2 regions of the Nordella sp. HKS 07 genome follow, and region 2 is predicted to be linked to the other one. Evidence: riboswitches for the same ligand, from Rfam matches in the RefSeq annotation. Region 2 holds a riboswitch; the other holds the start of a gene.
The links. A riboswitch is a leader RNA that binds a small molecule or an ion and turns the genes downstream of it on or off. The one in region 2 is predicted to bind thiamine pyrophosphate.

Region 1: linked by a shared signal. The riboswitch ahead of thiC (phosphomethylpyrimidine synthase ThiC) and the one ahead of thiB (thiamine ABC transporter substrate binding subunit) in region 2 are both predicted to bind thiamine pyrophosphate.

The regions. Positions count from the first base shown of each region.
Region 1 covers NZ_CP049258.1:5,323,894-5,335,969, forward strand. Annotated here, with positions in the region: gene G5V57_RS25045 (FAD-dependent oxidoreductase) at 1-2,006, opposite strand, end outside; gene G5V57_RS25050 (RNA methyltransferase) at 2,164-2,928, opposite strand; gene G5V57_RS25055 (molybdopterin-dependent oxidoreductase) at 3,039-5,129, shown strand; gene G5V57_RS25060 (hypothetical protein) at 5,878-6,147, shown strand; gene G5V57_RS25065 (hypothetical protein) at 6,144-6,632, shown strand; gene G5V57_RS25070 (YafY family protein) at 6,743-7,456, shown strand; TPP riboswitch at 7,519-7,652, shown strand; partial or broken gene thiC (phosphomethylpyrimidine synthase ThiC) at 7,743-9,567, shown strand; gene thiM (hydroxyethylthiazole kinase) at 9,564-10,361, shown strand; gene thiE (thiamine phosphate synthase) at 10,358-11,032, shown strand; gene thiD (bifunctional hydroxymethylpyrimidine kinase/phosphomethylpyrimidine kinase) at 10,974-11,777, opposite strand; gene purN (phosphoribosylglycinamide formyltransferase) at 11,909-12,076, opposite strand, start outside.
Region 2 covers NZ_CP049258.1:4,895,409-4,907,484, reverse strand. Annotated here, with positions in the region: gene G5V57_RS23035 (histone deacetylase family protein) at 1-226, opposite strand, end outside; gene G5V57_RS23030 (aspartate aminotransferase family protein) at 296-1,636, shown strand; gene G5V57_RS23025 (DUF2066 domain-containing protein) at 1,704-2,519, opposite strand; gene epmA (EF-P lysine aminoacylase EpmA) at 2,530-3,504, opposite strand; gene efp (elongation factor P) at 3,661-4,233, shown strand; gene G5V57_RS23010 (class I SAM-dependent RNA methyltransferase) at 4,317-5,516, opposite strand; gene G5V57_RS23005 (thiamine diphosphokinase) at 5,513-6,148, opposite strand; TPP riboswitch at 6,206-6,313, shown strand; gene thiB (thiamine ABC transporter substrate binding subunit) at 6,355-7,356, shown strand; gene G5V57_RS22995 (hypothetical protein) at 7,353-8,618, shown strand; gene G5V57_RS34515 (hypothetical protein) at 8,554-8,910, shown strand; gene thiQ (thiamine ABC transporter ATP-binding protein) at 8,892-9,602, shown strand; gene G5V57_RS22985 (hypothetical protein) at 9,691-10,197, opposite strand; gene G5V57_RS22980 (DUF2207 domain-containing protein) at 10,361-12,076, opposite strand, start outside.

The DNA of each region.
Region 1 (12,076 bases), 430 kb from region 2:
AGCGAGTTCATCGCGTAGGTTCCGAAGAGCCGGATGCCGTGCGGGGCGCCGGCCTTCATCAGAGCGTCGAAGACCTTCGGCATGTCCGCCATCGGCGTGTGCAGTTCCCAGCCGAGCTCGCCCACATAGTTGACACGGAGCGCCCTGACGCCCTTGACGCCGGCCACTTCGATCTCCTGGGCGGTGAGCCAGCGGAAGGCGGCATTGCCGAGATCAGCCTTGGTACACTCTGCGAGCACCTCGCGCGCATGCGGGCCGGCGAGCACCAGCACGCCGTAATCGTCGGTCACGTCCTTGATCTCGACGCGTTCGCCGGGCTTGAGCCGCCAGCTCAGCTGATCGAAATCATAAAGCTGGGCCGCGGCGGCGGAGAGGACATAGAACCTGTCGTCGCCGAGCCGCGTGACCGTCAACTCGGATTCGATGAAGCCATTGTCATTCAGGAGGTGCCCCAGGATGATGCCGCCGGTCTTGGCCGGGATCTTGTTGGCGCAGATGCGCTCGAGAAAGGCATAGGCATCGGGACCCGTCACCTCGAATTTGGCGAAGGTCGAGAGATCCATGAGGCCGACCTTCTCGCGCACCGCCAGCGCCTCCGACTTGACCGCTTCCCACCAGTTGGAGCGGCGATAGGAGAAGTCCTCTCCCTTGCCGGACTTGTCATACCAGCGGGCGCGCTCCCAGCCGAATATTTGAGCGAACTGCGCGCCCTCGGACTTGAGCTTCTCATGCAGCGAGGACTTGCGCAGATTCCGCCCGACCTCGTGCTGCTCGGCCGGCTTGTAGCAATAATACATGTGGTGATAGTCGGTGATCGACACTTCGGTCGTGTAATCCTTGGTCGCCCAATTGCCGAAGCGGCGCGGGTCGAATTCGCGCATGTTGATCTCGGCCTGGCCATGCACCATCCACTGCGCCAGATATTTGCCCGCGCCGCCGCCCTGGCAGATGCCGATCGAGGCGCCGCAATGCATCCAGTAGTTCTTGGGACCATGCGCGGGCCCCGAGAGATAGACGCCGTCCGGCGTGTGGGTGATGGCGCCGGAAATGATGGATTTGAGGCCGGCCTTGGCGAAGAGGGGCAGGCGCTCGGTGGCGCGCTCGAGCCAGGGCGTCAGGCGGTCGAGCTCCGGCGCCACGAGCTCGCTTTCGAAATCCCAGGCCGGCGGCTTACCGTCCCAGCAGACATGCGCCGTCTCGGTCTCGTACGGCCCGATGAGGATGCCGTTGGTCTCCTCGCGCAGATAGGAATGCGAATAGGGATCGCGCACCACCGGCAGCTCCATCTCGAGATCGATGAGTTCCTGCAGGGGTTCGGTGATCATGTAGTGGTGCAGCATGTTGGCGATCGGCACATTGTGTCCGGTCCACGAGCCGACCACGTCGCAATAGGAGCCGGCCGAGTTCACCACATGCTCAGCTGTGATGTTGCCCTTGTCGGTGATCACCTGCCATTCGCCGGTCTTCAGCAGCTTGATGTCGGTCACCTGCGTGCGCCGGTAGATCTCGGCGCCGAGCTTGCGCGCCCCCGCCGCCATTGCATTGGTCACGTCCGCCGGCGCCACGTGGCCGTCGGTCACGGTGCGGAAGGCCGCCTTGAGGCCGAAGGTCTCGAGATAGGGGTGGTATTTCTTGATCTCGTCGGGGCCGATGATTTCGCCCTGGTAGCCGGCGAGCTTCGAGATGCCCTCGACATATTTGAGCCAGTTGAGCTCTTCTTCGGTCTGGGCGAGGCGCAAGCCGCCGCAGCCATGCCACGAGACGGCCTGGCCGGTGAGCGCCTCGAGCTTCGGATAGAGCTCGGTGCCGTAGACATGCACCTTGGTCATGTTCAGCGAGCCGTTGAAATGCGGGCACTGGCCGGCGGCATGCCAGGTCGAACCGGAGGTGAGCTCGCCCTTTTCGATGAGGACGATGTCGGTCCAGCCTTCGAGGGCCAAATGATAGAGAAGGCCGACCCCCATGATGCCGCCGCCCACAATCACCACCCGCGCATGCGATTTCATACGAACCCTCCTGAAGACCACTCAGAAATTAGTCTCGCGTCCGGCCAGTCGGCAAGACCGGTGATCGGTGTTCACCGACTTCTTACGGAAAACAAGGGTGATTTTGGATTATGGCGGTGAACAGGATTCACCTCCAGATTGTTCACCAGGGCCGGAGTTACTTCAGCTCCGCCCGTCTGATCTCATAGAGCAGCAGCGCCGAGGCGGTTGCAACATTGAGCGATTCCGCCTGGCCCGGCATGGGTATGCGCACCGCCACATTGGCCTTGGCGGCAAGTCCGGATGAAAGGCCGCTGCCTTCGCTGCCCATGAGCAGCAGCGTCGGGCGCTGATAGGCGCGGCGGAAATCGAGATCAGCGTCGGCCGCGGTGGCGACGATCTCGCCTTGCCATTCATCGAGCGCCGCGGCGAACCTGGCCGTCGGCAGGCGGGCCAGGGTGATGCCGAACAGGGAGCCCATGGTGGCGCGCACCGTTTCGGGCGAGAAGGGATCGCACGTATCGCCGACAAGGACGACATGGCGCACCCCCACGGCATCGGCGGTGCGGATGATGGTGCCGAGATTGCCGGGATCGCGGATGTCCTCGAGCGCCAGGACGATGTCCGCCCCGGCGTTGAAGGGCGACAGGAGAGCGGACTGCTTGAACACGCCGATCAGGCCGGAGGGGTTGTTCTGGGCGCTGAGTCTCGCCATCACCGCCTCCGACACGCGGATGTCGCGCGTCTGGCCCCAATCCTGCGGGCCCGTGACGGAAATGACCATGTCAGGTGAGATGCCGCCGGTCCGCGCCCGCTCGAGAGCGCGCACGCCTTCGGCGACGAACAATCCGGTTTCCTGGCGGTGCTTCTTCTGGTCCAAAGCGCGGATGGTTTTGATCGTCGGGTTCTGCGCGCTGGTGATGATCTCGGGCATCATAGTCATGTGGCCCGGGATGCCGGAAAAGCGGGCGCCCCCTTGATGGCCGTTACCCCGGATTGTCCCATTGAATTGTCACCCTAAACATTCGGAATCGGTTGGTCTAAGCTACCATCATGAACATCCGCCCCAATATCAAGACCGGCCGGTCGGTCTGCCCGCATGATTGTCCCTCCGCTTGCGCCCTCGAGGTCGAACTGCTCGACGAACACACGATCGGGCGGGTGCGTGGATCGAAGGACAATTCCTACACGCTGGGCGTCATCTGCGAGAAGGTCGGGCGCTATGCCGAGCGCATACATCATCCCGATCGGCTGCTTCACCCCTTGAAGCGCAAGGGTGCCAAGGGCGAGGGCGAATGGCAGCGGCTCTCCTGGGACGATGCGATGGGCGAGGTGGTGGAGGCCTTTCTGAAGGCTGAGGCACGCTACGGCGCCCAGTCGGTCTGGCCCTATTATTATGCCGGCACCATGGGGCTGGTGATGCGCGATGGCATCAACCGACTGCGCCATGTGAAGAAATATTCCGGCATGTACGACACGTTCTGTGTCGCCTTGTCCTGGCCCGGCTATCTCGCGGGCTGCGGCCGCATGACCGGTTCCGATCCGCGCGAGATGCAGAAGTCGGACCTGATCGTGATCTGGGGCACCAATCCGGTGAACACCCAGGTCAATGTGATGACTCACGCAGCCCTCGCGCGCAAGACGCGCGGCGCCAAGATCGCCTGCGTCGATGTCTATGATACCGGCACGATGAAGCAGGCGGATGTGAAGATGATCATCCGTCCGGGCACCGATGGCGCGCTCGCCTGCGCCGTCATGCATGTGCTGTTCCGTGATGGCTTTGCCGATCGCGCCTATCTCGAAAAATACACCGATGTGCCGCGCGAATTCGAGGCCCATGTGAAGTCGCGTTCGCCCGAATGGGCGGCCGCCATTTGCGGCTGTCCGGCGAACGAGATCGAAGCCTTCGCCCGGCTCATCGGCGAGACGCAGCGCACGTACCTGCGCATCGGCTATGGCTTCACGCGCTCGCGCAACGGGTCGGTCAACATGCATGCGGTGACGGCGATCGCCGCGGTGACCGGCGCCTGGCAATATGAGGGAGGCGGCGCCTTCCATTCCAACAGCGGCATGTACAAATGGAACAAGACGCTGATCGAGGGCCTCGACTGCCGCGACCCCTCCATCCGCCAGCTCGATCAGTGCCGCATCGGCCCGGTGCTGCTCAACGATCCCTATGACCTGGCGGGTGGGCCGCCGGTCACCGCGATGATCGTGCAGAACACCAATCCGGCCTCGGTGGCACCCGACCAGACCAAGGTCCGGCAAGGCCTCATGCGTGACGACCTGTTTGTCTGCGTCCATGAGCAGTTCATGACCGAGACGTCACAGCTCGCCGATATCGTGCTGCCGGCGACGATGTTCCTCGAGCATGACGACATCTATCAGGGCGGCGGCCATCAGCACATCATGCTAGGCGCCAAGCTGGTCGAACCGCCGGGCGAATGCCGCAACAATCACGAGGTCATCTCCGACCTTGCAGGCCGCGTCGGGGCGGAGCATCAGGGCTTCGGCATGACGCCGCGCGAGCTTATCGATTGGACGCTCACGAACTCGAACCGGCCGGATCTGCAGACCCTCGAGCAGGACACCTGGATCGACGTGCAGCAGGATTTCGAGAGCGCGCATTTCCTCGACGGCTTTGGCCATCCGGACGGCAAGTTCCGCTTCAAGCCGGACTGGCAGGCGGCGCGCTTCAAGGCGGGGATCGGGCCTTACGGTCCCGTCGACGACATGCCGAAAATGCCCGATCACTGGGCCGTCATCGAGGAGGCCACCGAGACCTATCCCTTCCGGCTGGCGACCAGCCCGGCGCGCACCTTCCTCAATTCCACCTTCAACGAGACACCGTCGTCGCGCAAAAGGGAGGGACGGCCGACAGTCTTCGTCCACCCCGATGATCTGGCGGCGCAAGGCCTCAAGGACGGTGACAAGGTGAGGCTCGGCAGCGCCCGCGGCGTGGTGACTTTGCACGCCAAGGTCATGGACGGCATCCGCCGGGGCGTCCTCATCGCGGAATCGATATGGCCCAATGAGGCCTTCGAGGACGGCAAGGGCATCAACACGCTCACCGGTTGCGACCAGCCGGCGCCCGCCGCCGGCGGCGCTTTCCATGACAACCGGGTCTGGATGAAGCCCGCCTGAGCCGCCAGCGCAAAATGAACCGCGGATGAACGGGCCGGTCAGCCTGTGCTCAGAAAGAACAGGGTATCTACAGCGTAACTTCGGCGATTAGATCACGATCACTTCAGACCGGTTCGGTCTGAAGTGATGAACGTGATCGAAATCTTAAGTTTGGCGCGTGATCGGACGGAAAACCGGTATCCACTTTTCCTGATCACGCGCCAGCTGCTTGAGAGAGGAATGTGTTATGACCCGCCAAGCTGTGGGAGTGAGGAGTAATTGAATCAAAGACTTAGTCTCAGAGTCTAAACCTTTGAAAAGAATCATTTTCCCAAAACGAGAATCGGCACACATTCCCGCCATGACCTTCCGCCGCGCTACATTACCCACCCAGTGGTTTCTCATCATGGCCGTCCTGCTTTTGGCGGCGACTGTGGCTCCCATCGCCATGCTGACCTTCCTGGTCTGATTTTCCGAAGCGCCTTGACGCGGTAACGACCGTACCGGACCGGCGCGGCGCGCGGGGCCTTCCCCTTGGTCCAACTATCATCGTAGTCAAAATCACGGGATGATCTCTCTGACACTTTCGTCGGAGGAGGTCATGAACGCGTTTCACTCTTCGATCTGCCTAGATCACGATGAGTTTGGGTTGAAACAACCCAAACTCATAAACGTGATCGATTCTTATTTGTTGGCGCGGGATTCTTGCGAAAAACCGGTGCCCACTTTTTCGCATCCCGCGCTAGCGAGATCGAGAAGGTGAAGTGAGATGCGCCGGCGTCTTGGTATGAATTTGCTGTTCACCGGGGCTGCTGCCTCCGTTGCCGGCCTCATCGGCGGCCTCGGCATGATGTTTCACTATTTCTATGTGACGCCGGCCGCCGCGTGCCTCACCGCCTTTGCCCGCTTGGGCGTGTTCGAGGTGTGGCCGTGGCTTCTCCCCTTGCTCATTTTTGAAACGGCCGCTCTGCTTCATGCGGGAGCGGGCATTCTCATGGTGAGGGGTTCCCCCCTCTCTTCAGTCAGGAGGCACCTATGACGCAGGTCAAGCTTGGTGGCCAGTTCATCCGCTGTGGCTTCTGGCTTCTGTTGCTCGGGCTTCTGATGAGCTTCGGCATGGTGCTGCATTATGTCGTCGGTGCCCAATATCCGACCGGCGATGCGTTCCTCAAGAATGTGACGCTCTGGTACGCCTGTCCCTGGACTCTTTCGACCGCCGTCGTGCTCGGCGGATCACTGGGGATGATCGTCATCGGCGTCGTCTATGCCATGGTCGGAAGCCAGGATGCCGGCGGAGGAGAATCGGCACTTCCGATCTGTGTAGTTGCGCTCGTCGCGATCTTCCTGACCGGCTATGCCGGGTACTTTGCCGTCGATGCCATGTGGCCGTCCTTCTATTATTCGCCAATCACCGCAGGAAAGAATGTGTGGCTATTCATGCAACTCGGCTGCATGGTTCTTTACGCCATCGGCGTTCTCATTGCTTTCAAGGGGATACGCCGGGCGAGTTACGCGCTCGTCTGACATCGCCGGAGGCAGTTTTACTTATGGGCAAGTCGTCTGAGTGATCAAGGGATGGCGCTCCTGCCAGTCTCCTGACATAATCTGTCAGCAACATGAGCTAGGTTCTGGCCATGAGACGCGCTGACCGACTTCTTCAAGTGCTGCAGATCCTGCGCCGCCACCGGCGCCCGGTGACCGGTGATGCCATGGCCGAGGAACTGGAAGTGTCGCTGCGCACCGTCTATCGCGACATCAATTCCCTGGTCGGCCAGGGCGTGCCGATCAGGGGCGAGGCCGGCATCGGCTATGTGCTGGGCGAGGGCTACGACATGCCCCCCTTGATGTTCACGGCGGACGAGCTCGAGGCGGTGATGCTTGGCTTGCGCTGGGTGACACGGCGCGGCGATGGGCAGCTGTCGCGGGCGGCGCGCGATTCCGTCGCCAAGATCGGCGCCGTTCTGCCGGAAGGCTTGCGGCCCTTCCTGTTCGACGCCGGCCTCGTCGTGGCGCCGCGCGACGAGCGCACCGTCGATGCCGTAGATGTCGCGGCCTTGCGCAGCGCCATCCGCGAGAGCCGCAAAGTATCGATCCAGTATCGCGACGAGATCGATCGCTACACCGAGCGCACCATCTGGCCGATCGGCATCGTTTATTACGAAGCGACCCGCAACATCATCGCCTGGTGCGAACTGCGCACGGCCTTCCGCCATTTTCGCACCGACCGCATCGCCCAGGTCGACATCCTGAAGGACCGTTACCCCAAGCGCCGCAAGGCGCTGCTCAAGGAATGGCAGGATGAGCTGCGTGCCGACATGGAGAGACCCGATCTCGACGTGTTCCTCTAACAACATGACGGAAAGTCACAGGCGCTTGGCTTGACAAACGCCGCCGCTGCACGCACCCTGGCCACCTTCACCAGGGGGGCTCCGACAAGGAGCTGAGAGGCTGCTGGCGAAGGCCGATATCCGGCCGGAACAGCGCAGCGACCCGTTGAACCTGATCCAGTTAACACTGGCGTAGGGACGGTGCGGGCGCTTGCGGCTCTTCGTGGCCACCATTCCTTCCAAGGGCGCCATCTCATCATTCCGGGTCAGAGCTGGGTCTCCAAAGCGAACGCGAAGGAGTCTCACCATGACGATACAAACTTCCAAGTTTCCTGAAGTGCCCACGGTCACGCAAGGGTCGCTGCCGGCCTCGGCCAAGATCTACATACCGGGCCGCCTCTATCCCGATCTGCGTGTGCCGATGCGCGAGATCGCGCTGCATCCGACCGCCGGCGAGCCGCCGGTCGCCGTCTATGATTCCTCTGGTCCCTATAGCGATCCTGAAGTTCAGATCGTCATTGAGCGCGGCCTGCCGCGCATCCGTGCCCGCTGGATCGAGGAACGCGGCGATGTCGCGGCCTATGCCGGGCGCGAGGTCCGACCAGAAGACAATGGCGCGGTCGGCGCAAGCCACCTGACGCCGGAATTCCCGGTCCGTCACCGGCCGTTGAAGGCGATGAACGGCAAAGCGGTGACGCAGCTGGCCTATGCGCGCGCCGGCATCGTCACCCCCGAGATGGAATTCGTGGCGATCCGCGAAAATCTCGGTCGCGAGCGCGCCCGCACCGCGATGGAGCGTGACGGCGAGGATTTCCGCGCCGCGATCCCCGATTTCGTGACGCCGGAATTCGTGCGCGACGAGATCGCGCGGGGAAGGGCGATCATTCCCGCCAATATCAATCATCCCGAGGCCGAGCCGATGATCATCGGCCGCAACTTCCTGGTGAAGATCAATGCCAATATCGGCAATTCGGCCGTCACCTCATCGATGGCGGAAGAGGTCGAGAAGATGGTCTGGGCGACGCGCTGGGGCGCCGACACGGTGATGGACCTCTCCACCGGCCGCAACATCCACAATATCCGCGACTGGATCATCCGCAACGCGCCGGTGCCGATCGGCACCGTACCCCTCTATCAGGCGCTCGAGAAAGTGGCGGGTGTCGCTGAAGACCTCACCTGGGAGGTCTATCGCGACACGCTGATCGAGCAGGCCGAGCAGGGCGTCGACTATTTCACCATCCACGCCGGTGTGCGGCTGCATCACATTCCGCTCACCGTCAGCCGGGTCACCGGCATCGTGTCGCGCGGCGGCTCGATCATGGCCAAGTGGTGCCTGCACCATCACCGCGAAAGCTTCCTGTACGAGCATTTCGAAGACATCTGCGACATCATGCGGGCCTATGACGTCTCCTTCTCATTGGGCGACGGCCTGCGTCCGGGCTCGATCGCCGACGCCAATGACCGGGCGCAATTCGCCGAACTGGAGACCTTGGGCGAATTGACGAAGATCGCCTGGGCGAAGGACTGCCAGGTGATGATCGAGGGCCCCGGTCATGTGCCGATGCACAAGATCAAAGCCAACATGGACAAGCAACTCGAGATCTGCGGCGAGGCGCCTTTCTATACCCTGGGTCCGCTCACCACCGATATCGCGCCGGGCTATGACCACATCACATCGGGCATTGGCGCGGCGATGATCGGCTGGTTCGGCACCGCGATGCTCTGCTACGTGACGCCCAAGGAGCATCTGGGTCTTCCCGATCGCGACGACGTCAAAATCGGCGTCATCACCTACAAGATCGCGGCACACGCCGCCGATCTCGCCAAGGAGCCATCCGGCGGCGCGGATCAGGGACGATGCCTTGTCGCGGGCCCGCTTCGAGTTCCGCTGGGAGGACCAGTTCAATCTCTCGCTCGATCCCGAGACGGCACGCTCATTCCACGACGAGACGTTGCCCAAGGAGGCGCATAAGGTGGCGCATTTCTGCTCCATGTGCGGACCAAAATTCTGCTCGATGCGCATATCGCAGGACATCCAGGCGGAAGCGCAGAGGCTGGGCCTCGCAGCCATGGCGGAGAAGTACCGCGAAGTGGGCGATCTCTATGTGCCGGTCGGCGAGGACTCCCAATGATGACCATGCCCGGAACGTTGCTCGCCAAGCTGCGCGAGAGGCCGCCGCTCGTCCAATGTATCACCAACTATGTCGCGATGAATATCGCGGCCAATGTGATGCTGGCGGCCGGCGCCTCGCCCGCCATGGTCCATGCGGCGGAAGAGGCCGGCGAATTCGCCGGCCTTGCCTCAGCACTCACCGTCAATATCGGCACCTTGTCGCCGGACTGGCTCGCCGGCATGAGAACGGCAGTCGCGGCCGCCCATGAGAAGTCGATACCCTGGGTCCTTGATCCGGTGGCGCATTTCGCGACTTCATTCCGCCGCAACGCAGTGGAGCAGTTGCTCGCGCTGCGTCCCACAATCATCCGGGCGAATGCGTCGGAGATCATCGCGCTGGCGGGCGGCGCGAGCGCCGGCCAGGGCGTCGACAGCCGCGATCCGGTCGAGCAGGCCGAAGCGGCGGCGGTGGTGCTTGCGGGTCAACACGGCGCGGTCGTCGCGGTCACCGGTGCGGTCGATTTCGTAACCGACGGGCGGCAATCGATGCGTATTGCCGGCGGCTCGTCCCTGATGCCCAAGGTGACGGCGCTCGGCTGTGCGCTCACTTGCCTGGTCGGCGCCTTCGCGGCGACGTCACCGCGTGAACCCCTGGCGGCGACGGTCGCCGCCTTGGCCTGTTTCGGCGTGGCGGGCGAGGCGGCGGCGCGACAGGCGGAAGGGCCGGGGTCGTTCGCCTGGCGCTTCCTCGACGCATTGGCGGCCCTCGATCCCGCTACCCTCGATGCTGAGGCGAAGGTGGCGGCGGCATGAGACCTTTCGATCTTTCCGTCTATCTCGTGCTCGACCCGGTCCTCTGCCGCGATCTGTCGATGGTCGAGACCACGCGCGCCGCCGTTGCGGGCGGTGTCACCATGGTGCAGCTGCGTGACAAGGATGCCGGTACCGCCCGTATGATCGAGACGGGGCGCGCGCTCCTGGCCGTCCTGGCGGGGACAGGCGTGTCGCTCATCGTCAATGACGACGTCGAGGCCGCCATCGCCATCGCGGCCGATGGCCTGCATGTGGGTCAGGAGGACATGCCCGCGGCCGCGGCTCGACATCTGATCGGACCCGATAAAATTCTCGGCCTTTCGATCGAGACGCCGGACGCCGCGCGCGCCGTGGCCGATGCTCCGGTCGACTATGTCGGCATCGGGCCGGTCTTCGCCACCCCGACCAAGGCCGACCACAAGCAGCCCATCGGATTTGGCGGCCTCGCCGAGCTTGTCGCTTTATGCCGGCTTCCGGCGGTGGCGATCGGCGGGCTCAAGGCCGAGCACGCCGCGCCGGTGATCACGGCGGGAGCGGACGGGCTCGCCGTGGTGTCGGCCATTTGCGGGAGGTTCGATCCGCGCGCCGAGGCCCAGCGGATCGCTGAAGCCGTCAGGACCGCCAGAGCGCGTAGAAATGGTGGAGCGGCCCATGACCGTGCCCGACGGTGAGCTCAGCGCTGGCGGCGAGCGCGCCAGACAGATAGTCCTTGGCGCGCCGCACGCTTTCCTCCATCCCGTGGCGGGGAAGGAGAGCGGCAATCGCGGCTGAGAGCGTGCAGCCGGTGCCATGATCGTTCTTTGTCACCACGCGCGGTGCAGAAAACTCGACATGGCCGCCACCACCGAGCAGAATGTCGGTGCTCTCGGAGGAACCTTCGAGATGGCCACCTTTGAGCAGGACCCACTCCGGGCCGAGCCGGTGGAGAGTCTCGGCGCGCGCCCGCATTTCCGCCAAGGTCCAGTCGGGCTCGGCGCCGAGCAGCACGGCGGCTTCCGGCAGATTGGGCGTGATCAGCGTCGACAGCGGCACGAGCATGTCGCGAATGGCCGCGATCGCGTCCGGGCGCAACAGATGATGGCCGCTCTTGGCGATCATGACGGGATCGAGCACGATATTGCGCGCGCCATGGTGCTTCAGCCTTTGCGCGATCGTCTCGACGATGGCCGCCGTCGCCACCATGCCGATCTTGACCGCATCGACGCGGACATCCTCGAACACGGCGTCGATCTGCTCGGCTATGAAGCCGGGCTCCAGAGTGACGAAGGAGCGCACGCCTTGCGTGTTCTGTGCCACGACCGCGGTGATGGCGGCCATGCCATAGGCGCCCTGCGCCGCGAAGGCTTTCAGATCGGCCTGGATGCCGGCCCCGCCGGTCGGATCGGTGCCGGCGATGCTCAGGACATTGGGGATCATGCGGCGCTCGCGTTGAAACTAGCGCGTGATCAGGAAAAGTGGGTACCGGTTTTCCGTCCGATCACGCGCTAAACTAAAGATCCCGATCACGTATATCACTTCAGGTCGATTCGACCTGAAGTGATCGTGATCTAGGGGATGGTGAGAGGGATATGCAGGCCGGGCTTCGCGGCGACCAGCGTCTCGCCCTCGACGCGCACCGCGCCCGATGCCACCACAGCGAGGGCGCGCGGATAGATCTTGTGCTCGGCATCGAGCACGCGCGCCGCCAGGGTCTCCGGCGTGTCGCTCTTGAGCAC
Region 2 (12,076 bases):
GCTGCCACAGGCCGTCCATGAAAGCGAGATAGCGTGTATCATGGACGAGCGACAACGTCTCATTGCCGACGGATTTCGGCGCAACGACCACGCCGCCTGAGCTTTTCACCCCTTCGAGCAGTATGTCGATGCGCTCGGGCCTCTCTGGGATGGGCTGAGCTTTTCCGGCCACGATGAAGCTCGGCGGATTGTGCAGACGTTGTATGTCGTCGAAGACGGTGATCATGATTTGCCTGTCCGTTACGGCATCTGCTACTAGCTGAGCTTCGCTTGTCCCGCCAGATCAGGAATCCGCATGACCAAGCAGCCTCTCCCTCAGAGCATCACCACGGCCGGGGCCAACTTGCCCAAGGCTAAATGGGCCAAGGGCTCCTATATCCATGCCGCCGACGGCCGGACTTACATAGATGGATCGAGCGGGCCGGCGGTCTATTGCATCGGCCATGGCAATGAAGAGGTGAATGCGGCCATCGCCGACCAGCTGTCGCGCATCGCCCATGGCTATCGCTACAACTTCACCACCGACGCGCTCGAGGAACTGACCGAGATCGTCGCGCAGAAATGCGGCGGCAGCCTCAAGCACATGGTGTTCGTGACCGGCGGCTCGGAAGCGGTCGAGAGCTGCCTCAAGCTCGCTCTGCAATATCACGCGGCCAGGGGCGAAATGAGCCGGCGGCGTTTCATCGCGCGTGAGCGCTCCTGGCACGGCAATACGATCGGCGCGCTGTCGGTCTCGGGCTTCCTCGAGCGGCGCGCCGCCTTCGAAGGGGCGCTCGTGCCCGCCTCGCTGCTCTCCCCCGCCAATGTCTATCGTCCGCCCTTGGGCGCCACAGCCGAAACCACGGCGGAGGCCTGCGCCAAGGAGCTCGAGGACGAGATCCTGCGTGTCGGACCTGAGAATGTCGCGGCCTTCATCTTCGAGCCGGTGGTCGGCGCGGCCGGCGGATGCGTGCCGGCACCTCCGGGCTATGCCAAAAGGGTGCGCGAGATCTGCGACCGGCATGGCATCCTGCTCATCGCGGATGAGGTCATGTCGGGGGCCGGGCGCTGCGGCCCGTGGCGGGCGCTCGCCCATGACGGGGTCGAGCCCGACATTATGTCGGTCGCCAAGGGCCTCGCCGCCGGCTATCTGCCGCTCGGCGCCGCCGTCTATTCGACCAAACTTGCGGACGCCTTCGCGCCCGTCCATGGCGGGCCGCAGACCGGTCACACCTTCACCGGCCACACCGCCTGCTGCGCCGCCGGCGTCGCCGTCCAGAAGATCGTCACCCGCGAGAAGCTTGTCGAGCGGGTCATGGAATGGGGGCCGAAGCTCGCCACTATGATGCGCGACGCGACCTCCGACATAGAGGCGGTGGGCGACATCCGCGGCCGCGGATTCTTCCAGGCGCTCGAGCTGGTGAGGGACCGCAAGACCAAGGCGCCGTTCCCGGCCGAGCTCAAGCTCTACTTGCGCATTCGCCAGCAAGCCCTTGAAAACGGACTCATTTGCTACCCCGTCGGCGGCAATGTCGACGGCGTCGCCGGCGACTGCGTTATCGTGGCACCGCCCTATAATGCGAGCCCGGACGAACTCGGCGAGATCGTCGACAAGATGGCAAAATCGATCCGCCAGGTGCTGACCGGGGTGCGGTAATAAGCCAGAGTCTTTTCTCACTTCGTCGCCCCGGCTTTTCGCCGGGATGACGGAGTGATGGAGCAAGTCACTGCGGCCTGCCGCCGCCGGACAAAATCAACGCCGAGCCCCGCAGCGCGTCGCGAAAGGCGTCGTCGAAATTGACGTCCTTGATCTCCCAGATCTGAACGCCCCGGTCATCGAAGAGCCGCCATCTGGCCTCCCAGCCGAGCCTTCCCTTGCTCCAGATAAGGCTGCCCTCGAGCGCCAGATCGGCGCCCATGCCCCGTGCCACGGCTTCGAGCCTCGCTGGCGGCGCGGTGGGAAGGCTGCGGATGGTCAAGCCGTTGCGGGACAATTCATCCTCGCTCGGCAGGAGCACCGGCAAGCCGATCTGCCAGGAAGCGCCGCTGAGCGACTCCCGCTGGTCGCGGCCGTGGACTCCGTCGCGCGCCAGCATATAGACGGTGGATCCGTTGGTAACCGCCAGGAAGAGACCGAGGCGTGGCCGCTCGGTGAGCCAGGGCTTGCGGTCCAGTGTGAGCAAAGCGGCATCGACCTTGGCCGGATCGAAGGTCACGGTGAGATCGTAGGGCCGGTCGCGCGAGCCCTGCTCGTCATGGATCGGAATGCCTTCGAGGCGGTCCTTGTAGGTGAAGGCCGTGACCATATCGGCGGCCTTGTCGGCGATCTCAAGGGCAAGCGGATCGCTCAGCAGTCGCGCATCGCCCGAAAGCTTGGCCAGGACATCGAGCAGGCAGGTGGCGAAGCCGGGGATGCGGGTCTCCTCGCGCATGCCGGTCACCAGTGTCCGGCCACGATAGAGATCCTCCTCGGTGCCCCCGGCCCATGCGGCGCCATTCACGGAGAGAATGAGAAGCAGCACATAGCCGATGAGGCGCATCGCAAATCTCCTAGCTGAAAGGCGTCCAGATTACCTGATCGATACGGGTGGCGCCGGTCGCCAGCAAAACCAGCCGGTCGAGGCCCAGCGCCACGCCGGAAGCTTCCGGCATATGCCGCAAGGCTTCAAGGAAACTTTCGTCGATCGGATAACGCTCGCCATAGAGCTTCTGCTTCAGCGCCATGTCGGCCTCGAAGCGGCGGCGCTGCTCGACCGGATCGGTCAGTTCACCGAAACCATTGGCGAGTTCCACGCCCGCCGCATAAAGTTCGAAGCGCTCGGCGATGCGCGGATCGCGCGGGCTGACCCGCGCCAGGGCCGCCTCGACGGCCGGATATTCGAAAAGCACGGTCGGGCGCCCCTGCCCCAGATGTGGCTCGACGCGCTCGACCAGAATGCGGCTGAAGATGTCGGACCAGGAATCGGCGGCGGCGAAGCTGACGCCCTGCGAACGCGCCTGGGCGCCAAGTGCTGCGGCATCGGCTCCCCCGGCACTGAGAGTGGCAAGCAGGTCGATGCCGGCATAACGCGCGAAAGCATCCGCCACGCTTAGATATTCGGCCTCCTGCAAGGCGTCCGCAGCCTTGCCGCGCCAGGTGAGCTGATTGCCCGTCTCCAATGCCGCTAGTCTCAGCATCTCGACCGTGTCGGCGATGATGCGCTCATAGGGCTCGCCCGCCCGGTACCATTCGAGCATGGTGAATTCGGGCGCATGGAGCGGCGTGCGCTCGCGGTTCCGGAAGCAATGGACCATGCTGAAGATGCGCTTTTCGCCGGCGGCGAGGAGCTTCTTGCAGGCAAATTCGGGCGAGGTATGGAGGTAGCGGACCTCGCTCGAGCCGTCCGGATTGATGAGCGAGGCCGTGAAGGCGTGCAGATGGGCCTCATTGCCAGGCGAGACCTGCAGCGCCCCGCAATCGACCTCGATAAAGCCCTGCTCGGCGAACCAGGCGCGTATCCGGCCCAGGATCCGGCCCCGAACCATCAGGAAAGGCCGACGGTCGGCATGGATATCGGCGCGCCACCAGGGCGGGTTGGGGGGTCAAAAGGGGGAACTCCGGCAGGGCTTGGCTTCTGGCATGGCGGCTGCTAATACCCGCCCGACAAAATCCATCAATAGCTTTATTTATAGAGAGATTTCGTGGCCAAGATCATCGCAAGCGCCGTGCGTAAAGGCAATGTCATCGAGCATGAGGACGGGAAGCTCTATGTCGTCCTGAAAGCCGAGAGCTTCCACCCTGGCAAGGGCACTCCCACCACCTCGATCGATATGCGCCGCATCTCGGACGGCGTCAAAACCGTGGTGCGCTACAAGACCACAGACCAGATGGAGCGGGCCTTCGTCGAGACCCTGCCGTTCAACTATCTCTATCAGGACGGCGACCAATATGTGTTCATGAATCCGGAGAGCTTCGAGCAGATCCACCTGCCGGCCGACCTCATCGGCGACGGTGCGGCGTATCTCCAGGAAAACATGGAATGCATGATCGCGCTGTTCAACGGCGTGCCGATCACGATCGAGCTGCCGCAGCGTGTCACGCTCGAGATCGTCGAGACCGAGCCCGTCATCAAGAACCAGACGGCGGCCTCCTCCTTCAAGCCGGCGGTCCTGTCGAACGGCGTACGCACCGCAGTGCCGCCCCATATCGCCACCGGCACCCGCGTTGTGATCGCGACCGAGGACGGCTCCTATGTGGAGCGTGCGAAGGACTGAGCTTGGCTCAACTTTGAGTTTCGGAAGGCCGTCTCATGGGCGGCCTTTTCATTTGGCACCCCAACATGAGGGGTTTCTGAAAATCAGCGCCGGAAGAGCGCTACCGTCTCGACATGCGCCGTGAAGGCGAATTGATCGACTGGCGTCACGCGCGTCAGACGATAGCCGCCTTCGATCAGGATGCGCGCATCGCGGGCGAAGCTCGCCGGATCGCAGGAGACGGCGACGACGGTCTTCACCGTCGACTTTGCCAGCTGCCGCGCCTGCGCCTCGGCGCCGGCGCGCGGCGGGTCAAAGATTACCGCGTCGAAAGCTTTGAGCTCGTGTGAAACCAGAGGTTCGCGGAAGAGATCGCGCGCTTTCGCCTCGACCGGCTTGAGGCCAGACGCCTTACGAGTGGCCTCGTCCAAAGCGGCGATGGCGCCGCGGTCGCTGTCAGCGGCGAATATCCTGGCCTTGCCGGCCAGGCGCAAAGCGAAGACGCCGACGCCGCAGAAGAGATCAGCGACGGCCTTCGCCTTGCCGATGTTCTCGATGACCAGCATCGCCAAGGCCGCCTCGCCGGCGCGCGTCGCCTGCAGGAACGTGCCTGCCGGCAGACGTATCCGCGCAGTGCCGGCGGTGATCTCGGGCGCGATGCGCGTCACCAAAGGCTCGCGGTTGCGCGAAAGCCTCGCCAGTTTCGCAGCCTCGACGAGCGCCGCCAAGGACGGCGTCGCCTTCTTCTTCGTGGTCACATCGACATCGATGCCGGTCTCGCTCGCGGTGAAGGCGACATCGCAGTCGCCGAGGAGCGCGCCGATATGCCGCGCGATCTCGGGCGCCGAAGCCAGCGCCGGCACGAGAATGGGGCAAAAATCGATCGGATGGATGTCATGGCTGCGCGCGGCATTGAAGCCGGCGATCACGCCCGCCGCGGTTTTATTCACATGCAAGGTGGCGCGCCGCCGTCCCTCGCCTTGCGCGTCGATCAGCGGCTCGACTTCGACCGCGATGCCCTGATGCTTGAGCGCGGTGACGATAAGGCCGCGCTTCCACAGGCGATAGGCGTCGGATTGCCAATGCTGGATCTGGCAACCGCCGCATTGCGTGAAATGCGGGCAGAAGGCGGCGATGCGCTCGGGACTGGGGACGACTATCTCGCGCAATTGCGCGTGGGTCCCTGCGATCTCTGCCTCCACGACTTCGCCCGGCAGCGCATAGGGCACATAGACCGGACGGCCTTCCTTTTCGCCGATGGCCTCGCCATGGCGGCCAATTTCGGTCAGTGTCAGTCTGGTCACGCAGCACTCTCGGGATAAGCGAGGGCCACCGCGTAGCCCTGGTTCAGCCGCACGGTCACCGGCCCCAGCGCGACATTCGACACGGTGAGGCTCGAGCCCAAAGGCACGGAGCGGTTGGTCAGCGGCCATTTCACCCCTTCGAGATCGAGGCCGGCCAGATCGGTGAAGGGAACGACGCTGAAGCGGCTGCCGGGCGGCAGGTCGAAATGATGGGTGCCGTTGAGGACGGGATAGGCCTCCTCCGCGCCGCTGGTGAGGAAGGCATGGACTCGCCTGCGTCCCAGTTTCAGGATCAGACCCAGATGCGAGGCCGCGTGGTCGGCCTGGCCGCCGAGGCCGCCCACCATGACGATCTCGCGGGCGCCCAGCTTGAGCGCCTCGTCCACCGCGATCTCGCCGTCGGACTTGTCTTTGTCGGCGGGAAATTCATGGCGCGCGACGTCCTTATGGAGTTCGGCCAGACTTTCGGAAGTCGAATCGAAGTCGCCGACCCATAATTCGGGTGTCAGGCCGAGCGTGTCGGCATGCGCCATGCCGCCATCGGCCGCGATGATACGCGCATTTTGAATCTGGGACCTCAGACGCCTGGTTGCCGTCAGGTCTCCGCTGAGAAGCACAACGAAACGGGTCATCGCCCAGGAATAACAGAAGCCGCTTGCCAGCGCACCCCTCAATGCCTATGTTCCCCCTCGCTCTCAACGGGGTGCTCGTGTTTCAGAGCTGAGAGGCCCTCAAAAGGCTAACCCGCTGAACCTGATCCGGCTCATACCGGCGGAGGGATTGCGAGCGGGCTGCCACGAGCCCCTTCCTCCTTCACCCGGTGAATAGGAGGACCTAGATGAAAAAACTTCTCTTCACCCTGATGGCGTTCTGCGCATTGCCCGGCATGGCAAACGCGGCGGAAACGCTAACCGTCTACACCTATGAAAGCTTCACCGCCGAATGGGGTCCCGGCCCCAAGGTCAAACAGGCCTTCGAGAAGGAATGCGGCTGCACGCTGAATTTCGTCTCGGTCACCGACGGTGTCGCGATGCTGAACCGCCTGAAGCTCGAAGGCTCGGGCACCCAGGCCGATGTCGTGCTGGGGCTCGACACCAATCTGACGGCGGAAGCCAAGGCGACCGGCCTGTTCGGGCCGCATGGCCAGGACGCGTCCAAGCTGACGCTACCCATTACCTGGACCGACGACACGTTCCTTCCCTATGACTATGCGCATTTCGCGGTGATCTACGACACCGAGAAGATCAAGCCGGCGGATGCCTATACGAGTCTCAAGGATCTCGTCGAGGGAAGCCCCGAACAGAAGATCATCCTGCAGGACCCGCGCAGCTCGACGCCGGGCTTAGGCTTCCTTCTGTGGGTCAAGTCCGTCTATGGCGACAAGGCGGCGGAGGCCTGGACCAAGCTCAAGCCCCGCATCCTCACCACGACGCCCGGCTGGTCGGAGGCCTATGGCCTCTTCACCAAGGGCGAGGCGCCGATGGTGCTCTCCTACACGACCTCACCGGCCTATCATATCATCGCCGAGAAGACGGAGCGCTATCAGGCGATGAAATTCTCCGAAGGCCATTATCTGCAGGTCGAGGTCGCGGGACTGATCGCCAACTCGCCCGAGAGGAAGCTCGCCGAGCGTTTCCTCGCCTTCATGGAGAGCCCGGGCTTCCAGGACGCAATCCCTGAAAACAACTGGATGTTCCCGGCGGGCAAGACATCGGCGCCGCTCAACGCCACCTTCGACAGCCTCGTGAAGCCGGACAAGACTTTCCTGTTCGAGCCTGAGGAAGTGGCCGATCATCGCCGTGCCTGGATCGACGAGTGGCTCAATGCGATGAGTAAATGACGACCTCCTCCAAGGGAGCGCTTCTGGCCGCGAGCCCCGCGCTCGCGGCCATTCTCGTCGCGATCGCCGTAGGTCTCTTGCCGGTCGCCACAATCGGCATCGGCGAGGGCCTCCTCACCGGCCATATCGTCGATGCCTATGTACTGCGCATATTGTGGTTCACGCTGCTGCAGGCCGGCCTCTCGACACTTCTTTCGATCGCTTTCGCCCTGCCCGTGGCGCTCGCTCTGGCGCGGCTCGATTTCCCCGGCCGCAATTTTCTGCTCCGCCTTTTCGCCTTGCCGTTGGCATTGCCCGCCATCGTCGTCATCCTCGGCATCGTCGCCGTCTATGGCCGCACCGGCTGGATCGCGACGCTCACCGGCAGTCCGATCAATATCTACGGGCTGGCCGGCATCCTGCTGGCGCATGTGTTCTTCAACCTGCCGCTTGCCACTCGCCTCCTCCTGCAGCAACTGGAGGGTATCGCGCCAGAAAGCTGGCGTCTGGCGGCCCAGCTCGACTTCACAGAAGGCGCCCGCTTCCGCCTGATCGAATGGCCGCAGCTGCGCGCCAGCCTGCCGGGCATTGCGAGCCTCATCTTCCTGCTCTGCGCAGCGAGCTTCGCCGTCGTGCTGACCCTTGGCGGCGGACCGTCCGCCACCACCCTCGAAGTCGGTATCTATCAGGCGCTGCGCTTCGACTACGATCCGGCCCGCGCCACCGTGCTGTCGCTGGTGCAGCTCGTGCTCTGCGGACTGTTCGTGCTGCTCGCCGGCCAGTATGCGCAAGCGGTGCAGAACTGGCCGTCGCTCAGAGGCATCAGCGCGCGTTACGAAACACGCTCGCCGGCAAGCGCCTTCGCGCTGGCCCTCATCATCGCGGCGGCGGCTCTGTTCGTCGGCATCCCGATCCTGGCGATCGTGATCTCAGGCCTCGCGGCCGATTTCAACTGGCCGGCGCTGTCGCGCGCGATCCTGACCAGTCTCCTCATCGCCTTGCCCGCGGCGCTGCTCCAGTCTCCTCCTCGCCTGGCCCCTGGCGCGGGCCAGCGCCAAGGCGACGAGCGCGACGGGCCGTTCGCTCCTCAATCTCTCGGCACTGCTCACTTTGATCGTGCCGCCGGCGGTGCTGGCGACGGGATGGTTCATCGCGGCGAGCCGGGCCGGGCTCGCTCTGTCAGCCGCCCCCTATCTCGTCATCGCCATGAATGCGCTGATGGCGCTGCCTTTCGCGCTTGGTTCGCTGGCACCCGCCATGCAGCAGTCGATGGCCCAGCATGACCGGCTCTGCGCCAGCCTCGGCATCAAGGGCGTGAGACGCCTCCTCCTCATCGACCTGCCGGTGCTGCGCCGTCCCCTTGGACTTGCCGCCGCCATGGCTTTCGTGCTCTCGCTCGGCGATCTCACCGCCATCACCTTGTTCGGCTCGCAGGATCTCATGACGCTTCCCGCCCTCATCTATGCGCAAATGGGCAGCTATCGCATCGATGCGGCAGCAGGCTCGGCGCTCGTCCTCGCCCTGTTCTCGATGGCCGTCATCACCCTCCTCGACAAATGGAGTGCTGCGGCATGATCAGGCTCGAGGACATCCGGTTCCGCTATGAGGACTTCACCGCCGAGTTCGATTTCGAGATCGCGCGTGGTGAGTTCGTCGCCGTCATCGGGCCAAGCGGCGGCGGCAAGTCGACGCTTCTGTCCCTCATCGCCGGATTCGACCGGGCGCAATCGGGCAAGATCGTGCTCGACGGCCGCGACATGACCCATGCGCTTCCCTCCGCGCGCCCGGTGACCATGGTGTTCCAGGACCACAATACATTCGCGCATCTCGATCTGTGGACGAATGTGGCGCTCGGCCTGTCGCCGGCGCTGAAGCTCAGCGAGGCCGAGAAGCGTTCCGTCGATGACGCCCTGGCGCGCACCGGCCTCAAGGCGCTCGCCCGGCGCAAGCCTGGCGAGGTGTCGGGCGGCGAACGCCAGCGCGTCGCCATCGCCCGCGCGCTGCTACGCGACGAGCCCATCCTGCTCCTCGACGAGCCCTTCGCGGCCTTGGGACCGGCGCTCCGGCGCGAGATGATCGATCTCGTCAAGGCGCTGCAGCAGGAGAAGCACTACACGGTCATGCTGGTCTCGCATCACCCGGAAGATGCGCGTTATGCGGCGAGCCGCACCGCCTTTCTGAGCGACGGCCGCATCCTCGCCTTCGAGCCGACCGAGCGTCTCTTCACGCGGCGCGATCTGCCGGAGCTCGCCGACTACATCGGATAGACCGCTCGGCGTTCGGTCAGATGGTTCAGCTCTTTGTCTTTTCGCATCGGCTTACCCGAAAACCGCACGCACTTTTCGGGCCGATGCTCTACCCGTGCGCCTTCAGGCGCGTATTGCAGGCGCTCCAGAAATCCGGCCATTTCTCGCCAGCGGGCAATGTGCCCTTGGCCTTGTCCTGCTGCCATTCGTTGCCGCATTCCTTGATCCGCTGACGGAAAGCGATTTCTCCGGCGCTCAAGGGCTTGCCCTTAGCATCGGTCGTGGCGACCGCCGTCTGATCGGTGGCTGTCGGCTCTTTCGGCACGAAGCTGCGCGTGTCCTTCTTGGCCGACGTCACGGCGGCAGCCTTCTTCTTCATGGTCGTCGTGGCGGCAGACGCGCCCTTCTTCATGCCGGCGGCGCAGTCGCTGTAGTATTTCGACCAGGTTTCACCTTGCGGGACCTTGCCCGCCTTCTTGTCCGCCTGCCACTGCTGCGAACACGCGGTCATGGTGGCATTGCTGGCGGCACCCGCCGGCCCGGCGGCGCCGAGAAACGCCGTGCCCGCCAGGAGAAACAGGGCAAGCGCGGCGGGCGTGACGATGCGAAAAGTCATGTTTGGTCTCCTCGATGATGCTATGACCTCGATCATGAGGACCGGCAAGACACGCGCTTCGTCATGAGAGCTCGCCTGCAGTGCCGGCACTCACATGACATCTTTGTCGTCCTGGAAACCTTACCGCGCCGTGGCCGCGCAATTAAGGCTCGGTAAGGGAGCTCTACCAGCCCGATCCGCCACCACCGCCACCGCCGCCGCCTGATGATCCGCCGCCGAAGGAACCGGAGTTGCTGCCGGGGGCCACCGACGACGACGAGGTAGCGCTCGACAGGCTCTTCCCGAGGCTGCCGGTGAAGTCATCCATGCGGGTGGGATTCCAGTTGTCGCCGGAATACCAGATGGGCGATGCCGCGGCGCCGGCAGCGGCCGCAGCGGCCAGGACTGCGGCGAATTTCGCATTCCACTCATTCTCGCAATCGAGCGCCAGCGCGAAAGGCAGATAGCGCTCGAACAATTCCGGCGTCTTCTCCGGCGGATGCAGCACCTTGAGGCGCTCCTCCTCCGCGGTCTTCAGATACATGCGGAAGCCCTCGACCTGGTCGAGGCGCTTGCGGCCCATGATTGTCGGCGCGCGCAGCAACCAATGAAAGACGAAGCCCATGGCCACGAGCGCCACAGCGCCGGCAGCGAAGCCATAGAGGGCTGGCGATTGCGCGGAGAAGAAGACGGCTGCCGGCACGCCGCCGCCCGCCAGGAAGAAAGGCACGAGAAAGCCCAGCGCAAAAAAGGACTTGATCTTGGCGAAGACGCCTCGCGTCTCGAAGATGCCCTTGACCAACGACCAGCTGATCACCAGCAGGATGCCCCACCAGAAAGTCGACCAGGCCGAGATGAAGAGGCCGACAAACGCATCATCGCCCGGCAGCAAGGCGGCTCCCGCCAGGAGGGCTATGACCGAGATGGCGATCCCGCCCCAGAACCATTTCAGATTGCGCACGAAGGTGACGCCCTCATGCTCCTTCTCGAGCGTGTCCTCGATGGCGCTCTTCATGGCGCGCACCGCCGAATGGTTACTCTGCTCGAGCTCGGTGGTGCCGCGCGGGATCGCCCGGTAGAGCGCCGCTTCAGCTTGCATCAGAGGCTGGCTCTGGTCGTCCTTGCGCTGGATCGAGAAGCCGCCGTCCTTCTCGATGATCTTGAGACGCCCCTTGACCGCGAGGCCGACCAGCGACGCGGCGAAAGACTTGTCGTCGAACCCTTGCTTCCAGACATAACGCATTCCGGCCGGGCCCAGCCCCGCAGGCGGCGTGAAGAGCGGAATGATGACGCCTTTCGGCGGATCGCGCCCGACGCGGAACCAGGCAAAGAGATAATAGACGAAAGCGAGGAGCACACCTGCCGCCACCGCGAAGAAACCGAGATTGTCCCTGATCGCGTCCTTGGCCTTGTCGATCTCGGTCGGCGCGGTGACGAAGCCCTTTGGCCATCCGACCGCGACGGTGAAGCCCTCGTCGGGCGCCAGCGTGCGCGTGGTGCGCGCCCGATAGCGGTCGCCGGTCGATTGCAGCACTTCCGCATTGCTGCCCCGTTCGCCTTGCCGGCCGGTATATTCCGCATGCTGGCGAATGGTAGCGCCCGGCGGCAGGCGGATGATCGTCTCGGCTCTTTCTATCGGGAAGGTCCAGGAATTGCCGGTGACGTTCCAATATAGCTCGTCGTAATCGCCGAAATAACCGAGCTGGCGTGTCGTCCGGTAAGTGATCTCATAGATATGCTGGCCGTTGTTCAGGAACACATCGGCGCTGCCGATGCGGATGCGTTCGCCATTCGCGATCGACATCAGCGTGTAGGGCTCATCCCGGCCGTCGCGCTTGACGCCCAGGACCTCGAAGCCCACCACATAGGAGAGGCCCTTGCTGTCCCTGTAGCGGGTCGG